DNA from 2 places in the Paenibacillus sp. 2TAF8 genome. Region 1 is predicted to be linked to the other one. Evidence: riboswitches for the same ligand, from Rfam matches in the RefSeq annotation. Region 1 holds a riboswitch; the other holds the start of a gene.
The links. Region 1 has a riboswitch for S-adenosylmethionine ahead of metA (homoserine O-acetyltransferase MetA). Riboswitches for the same ligand answer to the same signal wherever they lie in the genome.
Positions count from the first base shown of each region.

Region 2: it holds a riboswitch for S-adenosylmethionine, as region 1 does, so the genes downstream of both, AB4Z30_RS23425 (methionine ABC transporter ATP-binding protein) here and metA (homoserine O-acetyltransferase MetA) in region 1, are expected to answer to the same signal.

Region 1 covers NZ_JBFRFN010000005.1:286,423-293,815, reverse strand. Annotated here, with positions in the region: gene AB4Z30_RS10175 (MOSC domain-containing protein) at 1-48, shown strand, start outside; gene AB4Z30_RS10170 (ROK family protein) at 131-1,009, shown strand; gene AB4Z30_RS10165 (HRDC domain-containing protein) at 1,193-2,194, shown strand; gene corA (magnesium/cobalt transporter CorA) at 2,307-3,242, opposite strand; SAM riboswitch class I at 3,702-3,826, shown strand; gene metA (homoserine O-acetyltransferase MetA) at 3,953-4,870, shown strand; gene AB4Z30_RS10150 (PLP-dependent transferase) at 4,895-6,079, shown strand; gene AB4Z30_RS10145 (trans-sulfuration enzyme family protein) at 6,076-7,257, shown strand.
Region 2 covers NZ_JBFRFN010000020.1:37,898-45,290, forward strand. Annotated here, with positions in the region: gene AB4Z30_RS23410 (thioredoxin family protein) at 1-191, shown strand, start outside; gene AB4Z30_RS23415 (COX15/CtaA family protein) at 1,315-2,202, shown strand; gene AB4Z30_RS23420 (Cthe_2314 family HEPN domain-containing protein) at 2,497-3,216, shown strand; SAM riboswitch class I at 3,394-3,531, shown strand; gene AB4Z30_RS23425 (methionine ABC transporter ATP-binding protein) at 3,653-4,687, shown strand; gene AB4Z30_RS23430 (methionine ABC transporter permease) at 4,687-5,346, shown strand; gene AB4Z30_RS23435 (MetQ/NlpA family ABC transporter substrate-binding protein) at 5,387-6,223, shown strand; gene AB4Z30_RS23440 (DUF2167 domain-containing protein) at 6,294-7,166, opposite strand.

The sequences.
Region 1 (7,393 bases):
TGGAGACAGACTTTGCTGAAGCGGCTAAACAAGCTTGAGCATAACTGAGCTGTATCACAGAGCCTCATTCATATTCATTGGGGCATTCGAGTTTCTTTATTTTAAACCAACGTGGGAGTGAGGAACTAACATGACAGTTTTAGGTGCGATTGAAGCAGGAGGAACCAAATTTGTATGTGGTATCGGGACAGAAAATGGAGAGGTACTGGAACGAGTAAGCTTCCCTACGACCACACCGGAAGAAACGATGGCCCACGTCATCTCTTTCTTTGAAGGCAAAGGCATTGAAGCGCTCGGTGTAGGTTCATTCGGTCCGATTGATCCCATTGAAGGAAGTCCAACCTATGGTTACATCACAACAACACCGAAGCCGCATTGGGGACAATACAATATGATGGGCAAACTCAAAGAACACTTTGATGTCCCCATGACGTTTGACACCGATGTAAACGGAGCTGCTCTGGGTGAAGCTACTTGGGGAGCTGCGCAGGGACTGGATAGCTGTCTGTATATAACGGTAGGTACAGGCATTGGTGCAGGAGCCGTTGTTGGCGGGAAAATGGTGCATGGATTGTCACATCCCGAGATGGGGCATATCATCGTACGAAGACATCCGGAAGATGAATATGCAGGATTTTGCCCATATCACGGGGACTGCCTGGAAGGTCTCGCAGCAGGGCCAGCCATTAACAAACGCTGGAAACAACCAGCTTATGAATTGCCGGCAGACCACAAGGCTTGGGAGATCGAAGCACATTATCTTGCACATGCTCTGATGCATTATGTGTTGATTCTTTCGCCTCAGAAAATTGTAATGGGCGGAGGCGTGATGAAGCAGGAGCACCTGTTCCCGATGGTTCGCAGCAAACTGCAGGAATTGCTCGGAGGTTATGTGCAGCATCCGTCACTTCACACTGGAATGGATGAGTATATTGTTTCACCAGGTTTGGGAGATAATGCTGGCTTGTGCGGTTCACTGGCACTGGCGAAATTAGCCTTGGCGAAATAAACCGTTCAGGGATTGACGAATTTTACCAGTGTGTTATGATATAGCCAACAGTATAGTACGGTTAATGAGGAAGCACCTCTCTTGCAACGATTTTGCAGGAGGGGTGCTTTTTTGTGCTGTCTGGAAACAGAGAGTGCTTTTCTTAATCGGACAGGCTGTAACATCCAAAGGAGGGAACAAACAATGGAAGTTATCTTCATGAACAAATTATCCAGAGTGTCAGATCAGAATGAGGAGATTGCCCAGTTATGGATTGGCGAGGAGGAGTATACCTGGCATTTGGGATGGAGCCAATATGAAGCAGGTGATCGGGAAGATACGATCTGGTATGAAGGAACATCGTGGGAAGAGCTGCTACACATTTATCGTCATCAACTTGCCATGCGAATGAGCGAAGGGTATCGTCCACTGCTGCATGGATTGTACCACGAAAATGAGGATTTGAAGCTGCGTAGTTATGCGGGCCAGCGCCTGCATTGTTTTAGTGAATTATACGGAAATGAGCAATTGTATGAGGAACTGTGCGCATGGCGCAGGCAAAAAGCGGCTTCGGACCGAAAAGCTCCTTATTTTGTAGCGACGAATCGTTTACTACGGTTAATCAGTGCCTTTATTCCACATACGATGGACGAACTAATGCAGCTGCCAGGTGTTGGCGAGAGCAAAGCAACGGAATATGGGCTGGAATGGCTGGAAATGACGAGTGGGATCGAGCGATTGAGATCTTTCCCGTTAGACTGGGTGTATACAGTGTTGAAAGAAGAAGAGTACGAAAGCTGGCTATACAAGCAGAAAGAGCAGAAATACAAGCAGGAACTGGATAAATTCATCACGCGTAAACATGTGCTGGAAGGAATGAAGGCAGGACATACCTTGGAAACGATTGTGACTAAGTCGGGATTATCCCGGCGGGAATTAATCGAACTTTTGGAAACGCTGGATCTGGAGGGATATGACACGGATTCTTTGCTGGATGTAGAACTGTCCGTAATGCCTGAGACTGAACAAGAGGCAGTATGGAATGCCTATGAGGAGTTGGGAGATATGTTTTTAAAGCCTGTCTTACATAAAGTTTATGGGGGAGAGCGCCCAGAAGGAGGAAGTTTGGAGCAAGTGTACGAGCGGTTACGTATGATTCGCATTCGTTTCCGCAGACATGCCGAAACTGAGCGCAATGCAGGTTAGTTAAAAAGCGTTCAAAAGCAAAAGATATCAAAAAGACGAAGTCGTCCCGAGAAGGATCGCTTCGTCTTATTCATTCGTGTGATGGTATGATATTGCGCATGTAATGATCGTTTCAGATCCAGTCTTTTTTGCGGAAAATGAAAAACATGGTTAGACCTAATGTGACCATCAAGCCAATAACCGCATAATAACTATATTTCCAGTGCAATTCAGGCATGTTATCAAAGTTCATTCCGTATATTCCGGTAATCACGGTCAACGGCATGAACACCGTGGTGATGGCGGTAAACACCCGCATGATCTCATTGGCCCGGTTTGCAATACTGGACTGATAGGCTTCTCGCAAGTTGCCCATCAGATCGCGGTATGTTTCGAACGTTTCCGATATTTTTACGGCGTTCTCATAGATGTCACTGAAGTATTTCTGCAACTGATCATCAATGAGACGCAGATCTTTTTTGTTGAGTGTGTTGATGACCTCTTTTTGAGGACCCAGCACCTTTTTAAGCCACAAGATTTCGCTTCGCAGACCAATAATCTCATTCAGGTGTGACTTTTTGGTATGCATCAGGATGTCTTCCTCAAGCTTCTCAATTCGTGCTTCAATTCGATCTCCAACGGTAAAGTAATTATCTACGATCAAGTCAACCAGCAGGTAAAGCAGGCGATCAGGGCTGCTGATCTCCTGTTCCCAGAGAATAGGCTTCAATGTACGTAATTCACTGATCTTTTGTTTGGTAACCGTGATGATAAAATGTCTGCCGAGAAAGAGATTGAGTGCTCTCAGGAAAATTTCTTCATCATCAAAACGAATACTATTAATAACGATAAAATAATGGTTCTCATAAATTTCAATCTTCGGACGCTGCTCCTCATCACTCAAGCAGTCCTCCACAGCCAGATCATGCATGGAAAAGAGCGGCTGAAGTACAGCCAGATCGTCCACGTCCGCATCAATCCAGTAAAATCCTTCCGCTGGTGGAGTCAGCGCTTGCTGAATGTCATCCACCGGGATAAATACACCATTGTTAACCAACCGGATTTTCATGTTATCTACTCCTTCTGCACCCGCCATTTTGGCGGATTTCATCATTAATATGGGCGCAAAAGAACAGATCAGCCGGTCGGCAGCGGAGCCTGGTAATCAGGGCTGTACTGCGTTCATCAATCTATAATCAAACGGAAGAAACGTCCCGTTGCCYACATGCTGATGTCAATTCTCTATGCAGTTGTTCGGAATTCGACTGCCAGTTGGGCCTCGGGTCGCCATCCATTTAATATGTCACCTCTCACATAAGGACTTATAAACACTTGTATAGTATACCGCTGGTCCAGAGTGCTTTCAAGCGCAAAAATGTGTCTATTTAGCGCTCTGAGGCAGTGTATGACAACAGAGGATGAACGGTTCCCAGTGTATACTCAAATCAAACAACTGGTTCTTGACGTGAGGGCGGTAATGTTTTAAAGTAAAAGTTAATATATTTGAATTATAATTGAATACAGCGAAATCTTATCAAGAGTAGGTGGAGGGACCAGCCCGATGAAACCCGGCAACCGGCGAAACAACGCACGGTGCTAATTCTTGCAGCGACCAAGTACCCCTGAGGTGCTGTTGTAACTGAGAGATGAGAGAGGCGCATATCTGTTTACATATGACCTTTCTCGGAATCCGAGAGAGGTCTTTGTCATATACAGAGCTTCTCAGGAAATGATTTTCGCACCCAATGCGATCTATGAAAAAGGAGGAGTCGACTCACCATGCCAATTAAAATTCCGGATACACTGCCAGCAAAAGAAGTGCTTGAAGGGGAGAATATTTTCGTTATGGACGAATCATCTGCGTACAAGCAGGATATTCGTCCGCTTCGTATAGCCATACTCAATCTGATGCCTACGAAGGAGACGACCGAAACGCAATTGCTGCGTCTGGTGGGTAACACACCCATTCAAGTTGATGTTGTGCTGGTGCATCCCAAATCTCACACATCCAAGAACACGTCACAAGAATATTTAGACTTGTTTTACAAAACATTTGACGAGATCCAGCACCGCCGTTTTGACGGCATGATCATTACGGGTGCACCGGTTGAACAAATGGATTTCGAGGATGTGAATTATTGGGAAGAGATTCAGGAAATCTTTGAGTGGACCAAAACCAATGTAACCTCGACAATGCATATATGTTGGGCCTCACAGGCAGGTTTATACCACCATTTTGATGTACCCAAAGTTCCGCTGGATGAAAAGTGTTTTGGCGTATTCCCACATACAATCAACAAACCTCATGTTCCTTTGCTCCGCGGATTTGATGAAGTTTTCAACGTTCCACACTCCCGTCACACAGAGGTAAGGCGAGAGGATATCGAGAAAAACGATAAGCTGGAGATCTTGGCTGAATCGGAAGAAGCTGGCGTATTCCTGGTTGCAACCAAAGACGGGAAGCAAATTTTTGCTACAGGACATGCCGAGTATGATCCATTTTCATTAAAGTGGGAATATGATCGTGATGTTGCCAAGGGATTGGATATCGCGCTACCGAAGTATTACTATCCTAAAGATGATCCATCCCGTATACCTCCGGCAACATGGCGTGCACACGCTAACTTATTATTCTCTAATTGGCTCAATTACTATGTGTATCAGGAAACGCCTTACGATATTGGCCCGCAAATCTAATCGAGATTACAGGAGGATACAGTAATGGAAGATAACAAGTTGAAAATGGAAAGCCGTCTAGCTCAAATTGGGTCCATCAATGAACCGGTAACAGGTGCTGTTAACTTTCCGATCTATCAATCCACTGCGTTTCGTCACCCGAAGCTGGGACAAAGCACGGGGTTTGATTACATCCGTACGACGAATCCAACACGGAAAGTGCTTGAAGAAGCAGCAGCGGTGCTTGAGTCCGGAGATGCAGGTTTTGCCTGTAGTTCAGGTATGGCAGCATTGCAAACGATCTTTGCTTTGTTCAGTCAAGGGGATCACCTGATTGTTTCTCTTGACCTGTATGGTGGTACTTATCGTCTGCTGGAACGGATTTTGTCCCGGTTCGGTATATCGGCAAGTTATGTGGATACTAATGATCTTGCAGCACTGGAGAACATCCGTCAGCCGAATACCAAGGCAGTGTTTATCGAGACGCCAACCAACCCGCTTATGATGATTACGGACATACAAGCCGTTGCTTCCTGGGCGAAAACGCACAACCTGTTGACCATTGTGGACAATACGCTTCTAACGCCTTTCTTCCAACGTCCGATTGAACTTGGAGCCGATATCATCATTCATAGTGCGACCAAATATCTGGGTGGACATAATGATGTGCTCGCTGGATTAATTATTACCAAAGGTGAAAAATTGTCTGAAGAGATGGCATTCCTGCATAACTCCATTGGAGCCGTGTTATCGCCGAGTGATTCCTACCAATTAATGAAAGGCATGAAAACGCTGGCTCTACGCATGGAACGTCATGAGTATAATGCACTTACCATTGCAAAATTTCTGTTGGAACATCCGGCGGTTGCCGAGGTATTTCACCCGGGGTTGTCCGATCATCCTGGATATGAGATCCAGCAGAAGCAATCCTCCGGGAATACAGGTATTTTCTCTTTCAAAGTGAAGGATGCACGCTATGTGGAGCCATTGCTGCGCCATATCGAGTTAATTGCATTTGCTGAAAGCCTCGGAGGGGTAGAGTCACTCATGACCTATCCAGCAGTGCAAACTCACGCGGATATTCCACTTGAGATTCGTGACGCGGTTGGAGTGGATGATCGCCTTCTCCGATTCTCGGTAGGCATCGAACACGCGGAAGATTTGATTGCGGATCTGAATCATGCACTACTGACAGCACAACAGGAAGTTGAAGGGGGCGTAACCTCATGAGCGAGACCAACAACCATAAATCCAATTCACCCGAACTGAAGTTTGATACCAAGCTGCTTCATTTTGGGGATGAGATTGATAAAACGACAGGTGCTTCCAGCGTGCCGATTTATCAGGCGTCTACTTTCCATCACTTTGATATCTTCAATCCACCGCAACATGATTACAGCCGTTCAGGTAATCCTACCCGTCAGGCACTTGAAGATTATATTGCGCTTCTTGAAGGCGGGGTACGCGGATTTGCGTATTCATCAGGAATGTCCGCAATATCCAGTGTGTTCATGATGTTCTCGGCAGGGGATCACGTGATTGTAACAGAGGATGTTTACGGAGGAACGTATCGACTGCTGACAACTATACTAAGTCGGATGCAGATTGAGACTACTTTTGTCGACATGACCGACATAGAACAAGTCAAAGCAGCACTTAAACCTAATACCAAGGCTGTATATATGGAGACACCTTCCAACCCGACCTTGAAAATTACGGATATTGCCGCTGTGACGTCCTGGTCCAAGCAGCAGGATCTGATTACGATTTTGGATAACACATTTATGACACCGTACTATCAGCGTCCCATTGAGCTTGGCGTAGATATTGTTGTACATAGTGCTACGAAGTTTCTAGGCGGTCACAGCGATGTACTGGCAGGTCTGGCTGTTGCACGTACAGACGAACTGGGCAGACAGCTGAAACAGCTGCAAAATGGGTTAGGTACCGTTCTCGGAGCTCAGGAATCTTGGCTTCTGATGCGCGGGATGAAGACACTTGGTGCGCGTATGGCTCACAGTGAACAGAGTACAGCCAAGCTGGCTGCATGGCTGAACGAGCGTCAGGATATCACAGCTGTGTATTACCCTGGACTTGCGGATCATCCGGGTCGTGAAGCGCATGAGCGCCAGTCTACTGGCTACGGAGCAGTCGTATCGTTTGACGTAGGTTCAGGTGATCGTGCAAAAGCTGTTTTGAATCAGGTGAAACTGCCGATTGTTGCTGTAAGTTTGGGAGCAGTTGAAAGTATTCTTTCGTACCCTACGATGATGTCTCATGCGGCTATGCCTGCTGAGGTTCGACATGAGCGCGGGATTACCGATGGTCTGCTTCGTTTCTCAGTTGGGCTTGAAGACATTGATGATTTGATTGCTGATCTCGAGCAAGCGTTGCAGGCCACACAATAAGTTGAAATTATATGGTTTATAAATGATTTTATATGTCAAAATTTTAACTCATTTTTTAAGCACCTTTTCATAAGGTGCTTTTTTTCACATGTAACCTGTGTTACGATATGTGGAGTACAGAAATGCGATGTTACAG
Region 2 (7,393 bases), on a different contig from region 1:
TGATTGAAGTGGATGTTGACCAGGTAGGCCCGGTGAGTCAGGAACAAAATATTTTGGGTATCCCAAGTTTTGTAGCCTATACGGACGGACGGGAATTAGTGCGATATGTGAATAAGCTGCGTAAGTCTAGAGAAGAGATCGAGCAGTTTTTGGATCGCGCAGTTGAGGTGTATAACACGATTCACAAGTAAGGTGAGATGAGTTGCGCGGAGACGGAACTGTGGAGCAGCGGTAAGTTTAGATGAGTTGTGCAGAGAACGCAGCTGTGGAGCAGCGAGATGTAGTAAGGGTTACACCGTTGCAATTGACAGATCATTCGATATGCTTTGATCGACATCGCTAAGAACGAATTCCGGCATGTATGCAAAAGTGTGAGGTACGGGAGCATATACCGAAGCAATAAGGGTGAGCAAGTACCGCACAGCATAGCAGGAATGAATTATCTCAAGATAGGGAAGACTGTGGACTAAGTATGCAAACACAAGGCTGTCGGTAGAGCCACATTTTGGCTTAAGACGGCCTTGTTTTTATTTTGGTTGAGGTGAAAAGAACTAGAGGCTAAAGATCGGAGTCGGGATTTTTCTGCGTCAATGTTGCGGTGATATGCTACATACCAACTCAGGTCCTTTCGCAGACACTGCACGGTAACTCAATGCTCTAACGATCACCAGGAACGTTATTTGCTCGAATGTAACTCATAAAAAAATCTAACGATCTCCAGAGACGCTATTGGGGACTAAAAGGCGTATTTGCAGCAATTATTGCCGTGTTACTTAGAAATAAGCTCCATGGTGATCGTTAGGTTCAGAAAAGGGGCTATATTTGCAAAATAAGCTCCATGGTGATCGTTAGAATCGGAAGTGAGGAGTCGGTGATTTGAAAATGTTGAAAATGTTGAAAATGATAAACGATTAATGATAAATGCGGAGTTCTAGGTACCGAGCTTGTTGATGGCTTACATAATTAGATTTAAGAATAATAATGACTCACTGGTCAAATTTTTATTAGACGTTAACATTTTGTCACAAAGCGCGGCGTCAATGATGATTTTATCCGGTATAATGAATTTAGTTGTGAAATTAGTGTCAAAGTTAAAAACAAGCGCTTTAATGAGCTATGAGCTCTTATGAAAGCAAAGTTGGAAGGTAAGGCAATTACATCGTTTTAAAGTAACAAAAGAACAATGGCACCAATTATGAAGTTAGCATGATTATCAAGCGAAGACTTCTTCGCCATCTTAAACCAACAGCGGGTGAGAAAAAATTGAAGCACTTAACATTATTTAAATGGTTAACCGTATTAACCTGTCTTGTCATGTTTCTGGCTACCTTTGGGGGCGGAGTCGTGACCAAAACCGAATCCGGCCTTGGCTGTGGAACCGAATGGCCTTTGTGTAACGGAAAGCTCGTGCCGGCACATACTGTTGCCTCACTAATTGAATACTCCCACCGTGCCGTCAGTGCACTGGCAGGGCTGCTATCCATTGCTTCGTTTGTTGCTTTCTTACGATTTGGCAAACAGCGTCGTGATCTGCAATTGTTCTCGTTGCTAACTCTTATATTTGTAATCATTCAAGGAATCATGGGTGCATTTGCCGTTGTCTTCTCGCAGTCTTCAGCGGTTATGGCACTTCACTTTGGGTTTGCGCTCATTGCCTTCGCCAGCTCGTTGATGATGGCTCTAGGCATTCGGCAGGAAGCGAAACATGGCGGTTTGGAACGTCTGAATCAATATCCTCGCGTCAGCAAAGGATTCCGCAACCTGGTTTGGTTCTCAACCGTCTATACGTATCTGGTCGTGTACACAGGGGCATTTGTAAGCCATACGAATTCTGCTGGCGGTTGTTCCGGATTTCCGCTCTGTAACGGGCAGATTGTGCCTGAACTCTCTGGCGGGGTAGCTATTGCCTTTGCCCATCGTCTGGCAGCTGTGTCGCTCGTGATCGTAATTGCGATCTTGGGGCATTTTGCCTATCGCAAACACCCGGATAACCGTGAATTGCGGACACTCGGTGTGTTATCCGTCGTTTTAATTCTGTTGCAAGTGGTTATCGGTATGTTCATGATGTGGACGATTAGCCGTCCAGAAGTTTACATGTTTGTAGCGCTGGCACATATGTTGGATATCGCTGTACTGTTTGGTATCTTGACCTATATGAGCTTCCTCGTGTACAAGCTACACCGCCCGGTGAACCGTTTCTAACAGATCACGAGTTATGTATTTACAAAGGAAGGTTAGTGCATTGGCCTGAGGCTGCGCTGTCCATGTTGGAAAGTCCACCATCCGGTGATGTAGATCATTGGAGAGGTGGACTTTTGTTTGATGTGAGAGGTAGCAGGGCAACCTAAATCAAGTTGTTATGATTAACAAATGACCAATGAATGATGAACGCTATTTCGAAACTCTCGCTTCAGTTTAGGCTTAAGCTGCATCTTCAGCTGTTAACAGCTGTGATAATATATATTTGCCGTCATCAGTGGAAAGAGGAGGCCATCTATGCTGCGTACTTTATTAGGGGAAAAGCCACGAGTGAATCAGGGGAAATTGAAAGAGGCTATGGATACCATGGCGTTTACCCTGGATTCTTTTGAGAAACAGATGTATGTCGACCATGATCCGAATCATGATTATCGGAAGTTGTATATATGGACACAGGGACTAATTTCCTCGTTGGATGAACTGGAGCAGAGTTATTTTGCAGCCGCGCATTTCCGTAGAAGAGTAGTTGCTGGTTCAACGGGGGATATGAGTTCTGCTGAAAAGGCAGAGTATGCGCGCTATGTTTATTTCTACAAAGATGCATTTATTCGGTGCTTCGCTATTCTGGATAAATTGGGTACGGTTTTAAATGAAATCTTCCAATTAAACACCTCTAAAACGAAAGTACATTTCTCCTATTATACCGTTCTAAGACAATTTGATTATTATCGGGACCATCATGAACTCGCACAGCAATTAATTAAAATCAAGGAAGCTTATAGGGAACCGATGAGCAAACTGCGCAAGCGGCGGAATATGGAGATCCATTATATGAATTCAGAAATGCAGGATGACCTGTGGCAGTTACATCAGACGATGCGTGGAAAAGTAAAGCTAGAGGATCTGGATCAGCATCTTCTGGAGATGCAGCAGGGTGTGGATATGGTCTGTGAAACGCTGCATATGGCGTATCGATACATCAATCGAATCTGGCGTAAACAGATTATGAAACGTTAAACGAATCCGTGTATTTGAAAAAAATAATACCATTTGACAAATCGGAATACTTTGAATTATACTGAGTTCCAGATCGAAGCTTACAAGGAATCGTGTCTATAATACAGCATTTGATGCAGTTTGGTCATTATACATGATGAACTACATGAAACTATATAAACCTACAATTTTATATTTCTCTTATCGAGAGTGGCGGAGGGACAGGCCCGATGAAGCCCGGCAACCGATCTGCGATGATGGCATAACGTCATCATCGCAGGTGTTAGGTGCTAATTCCTACAGAATCATGTATGGCATGATTTTGGCAGATGAGAAGGTCATTTCACGTGAAGAGCCGTCTTTGTATCTGCAAAGGGGCTCTTTTTTGCATAGAAAGGGGAGTTTTCTCTTCCTTCGGGTAAAGATATATGTAGGTGATGGGGAAGGAGCAGTACTATTGATTGAACTGGTTGGATTAACCAAAACATACGGCAAACGCGCCAAAACAACGACGGCTTTGTCACACCTTGATCTGAAGATTCAGAAGGGTGAGATTTTCGGCGTGATTGGTCACTCGGGTGCAGGGAAAAGTACATTGATCCGATGTATTAATTTGCTTGAGCGCCCAACGGAGGGTGAGGTCTGGGTTGATGGCATTAACCTGACCGAACTTAGCAAAAGTGAACTACAGCAGCAACGACGCAAGATCGGTATGATTTTTCAGCATTTTAATCTGTTGTCTTCGGCAACGGTATACGACAATGTGGCATTCCCGTTAAAACTGGTCAACACACCTAAGGATGCGATAGATCGCAAGGTGAAGGAAATGCTCGCTCTGGTTGGATTAGAGCAGCACAGCAGTAAATATCCGGCTCAGTTGTCCGGTGGACAGAAGCAACGGGTAGGGATAGCGAGAGCTCTGGCAAGTGATCCGAGTGTACTTCTTTGTGATGAGGCAACTTCGGCACTTGATCCGCAAACAACCAATTCGATTCTGAAGCTATTGCTGGATATTAATGAGAAGTATAATCTGACCATTGTGCTGATTACCCACGAGATGCATGTCATTCAGAACATCTGTGACAGGGTAGCCGTTATCCATCAAGGTGGCATTGTGGAGCAAGGGCCAGTGACAGAGGTATTCATGAAACCGCAGCATGCGATTACGCGGGATTTTGTTTCACGGGACAGCGAAGGTGGACTCGCACTGGAGGAAACGGTTATGGCGAACGCAGGAACGGAGTTGGCAGCAGGTGTTTCTTCCAAGTTGGTGAAGGTTTCATTTCTTGGAAATAAAACCTATGAAGCGATTCTGTCGAGAACGGTTCGCAAAACAGGTGTGGATTTTGCTATTCTGCAAGGTACAATCTCTACAATCAAGCAGGTTCCTTATGGTCAATTGACGGTGCGTTTCGAAGGTGACTCCGCTGCGATTGAACAGACCTTGTCTGAACTAACCGCAGAAGGACTTGATGTGGAGGTGCTGCGATAATGGATTTTTCCAAAGTACGCTGGGAAGAGGTCGGTACGGCCTCCATTGAAACATTGCAAATTCTTGCTGTATCCGGTTTGTTTACTGTTCTCTTGGGTTTGCCGCTTGGTGTCATTCTGTTTATGACAGGCCGCTCGGCTTCACCTAGTTCCAAACTAACCTACATCATATTATCTGTTATTGTTAATATTTTACGTTCGGTACCTTTCATCATATTAATTGTTGCTCTTATTCCGTTTACGCGTACGCTGGTGGGCACCGCTACAGGTGTGCTGGGTGTTATCCCACCACTGGTCATCTCGGCTGCTCCGTATTTTGCACGTCTGGTGGAGAATACTTTACGTGAAGTGGACCGCGGTGTCATTGAAGCAGCCCAGGCAATGGGGGCATCTACAGCTCAGATTGTCAGACGGGTGTTGTTACCTGAGGCTTTACCTGGCTTGCTTGCCGGAATTACGATTACCATCGTTACGCTGGTGTCCTATACGGCCATGGCGGGTATGGTTGGCGGTGGAGGTCTGGGTACTCTAGCCATTAACTATGGATACTATCGATATCAGAATGAGATCATGATTATTTCTGTTGTATCCATGATTATTTTGGTTCAGCTTCTGCAGATGATTGGTGATCGTCTAGTCATTTATTTCACCCGGAAATAACAGATAGATTGAAAAATAAAAATGCGAAGGGGTTTTACAGATGAAAAAATGGTCTATTATTTTACTCAGCTTGATGATGATTGCCGTACTCGCAGCTTGCGGCAACAACAAGAAATCCGACAGTGGTGCGGATAATGCAGCAGGTGCTCCGCGTACCGTTGAATTGAAAGTCGGTGCTTCGCCTACACCACATGCTGAAATTCTGGAAAGCATCAAACCTGAACTTGAAGCACAAGGCATTCGTTTGCAAGTGGTGACGTTTAACGACTATGTGCAACCTAACCAACAGCTGGCAGATAAGAAACTGGACGCAAACTTCTTCCAGCATCAGCCTTACCTTGACACAGAGAACAAAGAGCGTGGTTTTAACCTTGTTGCTGTGACTCCAGTCCATGTAGAACCTTTCGGTGGTTACTCCAAAAAGATTAAATCCTTGGATGAACTGAAAGATGGCGCTAAAGTTGCTATTCCAAACGACCCATCCAATGGTGGACGTGCACTCTTGTTGCTTGCGAAAAAAGGTCTGATTACGCTCAAAGATAATACAAACATTGCATCCACTAAACAGGACATTACAGCGAATCCGAAAAACCTGGAAATCATCGAACTGGATGCAGCCATGATGCCTCGTCAGCTGGATGAAGCCGATCTGGTATTTATCAATGCAAACTATGCGCTTGAAGCAAACCTCAATCCATCTAAAGATGCGTTGTTGATCGAAGATTTGCAAGGCAATCCATATGCAAACATTCTGGTGTCCCGTGAAGATAACAAAGATGCAGACGCCATCAAAAAACTGGCAGAAGCTCTCCACTCCGAAACGGTGAAAAAATTCATCAAAGAACGTTACCAAGGTGCAGTTGAACCTGCATTTTAAGTTGATAAAACGCAAAATCTAAATAACTGAAAGCCCCGCACGATCTCTTAAAGAGGTCTGCGGGGCTTTACTATTTCTGAGTCCTCAGTTTCCGCCGAAGCTTTATGAAGAGGAATACAGTAACAGACGCAGTAACAATGAGAATCACGCCTTTTTTGATTAAAGTCTGCCGTTCCTCTTTTTTGGTAGCTACCCCTTCACCGCCCGGAATAAGATGGATGAGACCAAGCTCTGATTTTTTATCAAAGGAAGCATTAAATTCCTCGTATGTATGACTTTTATTGACTTTAACATTTTGGAGCACCATTTCTTCAAACTGCTTTCGACTTTCTTCAAAATAATAACTTGGAGTAACGAGTATGACGCTAATATAACCTTCACGTGTTAAAAAGTTTACTTTATAATTTACTATCCCGTTCTGCAAGAGAGGATCACGCAATCCTAAGGAATAGCGTAATTGATGTTTACTTTCCTCATACACAGGCTCAACATCCCAGCGTAGCACGGAGGATTGATTTTCTGCGCTCGCTTTCTCATGCTGCCCTTCCGGACTCTGCTTGTAACTTTCCAGCAGTTCATTGGCATGTATTTCATTTTTGTCACGATCGTCGACATATCCTATGTTGTGGTATTCAAAAATGACGTTCCAATACAACTGCATGTTCATGTTATAAAGAGAACCAATTTCAGTACCGTTCGGAGGAGGAGGATTTTCTTTCATAAACCTCTTGGTATTTTCTTCATCAAAAAAAGCGAGATTTTCCGGTACGTTTACTGAAGCTATATCTTCCAAAAATACTGTTGCAGGGCCACTCTGCCATTCAAATCCATCGGCTGAACCAAAATTTTCTGCAGCAACTTTCATGGTTGAAAATGGAAGTGAGATAAGGAAAAGTAAAGCAAAGGCGGGGAGAAACCATTTCTTGTTTATTTTCTTGTTCATTTAAGTAATCCTTTCATACGATGTAAGCAGCGATTTACACGTTGATATGTATTTTGTTTTTATCACGATAAGATCATATGGCTAACCGAGAGTATCATAGTATTTGGCTTTTAGACAAGATATTTTTGGGAATGAAGGGCATATTAACTTCCATTAAGTCAACTGGAACAGATTGTGAACACATGCAAGTTGTGAGGGAAGGCTAAATCTTTTATACTGGATGAGTG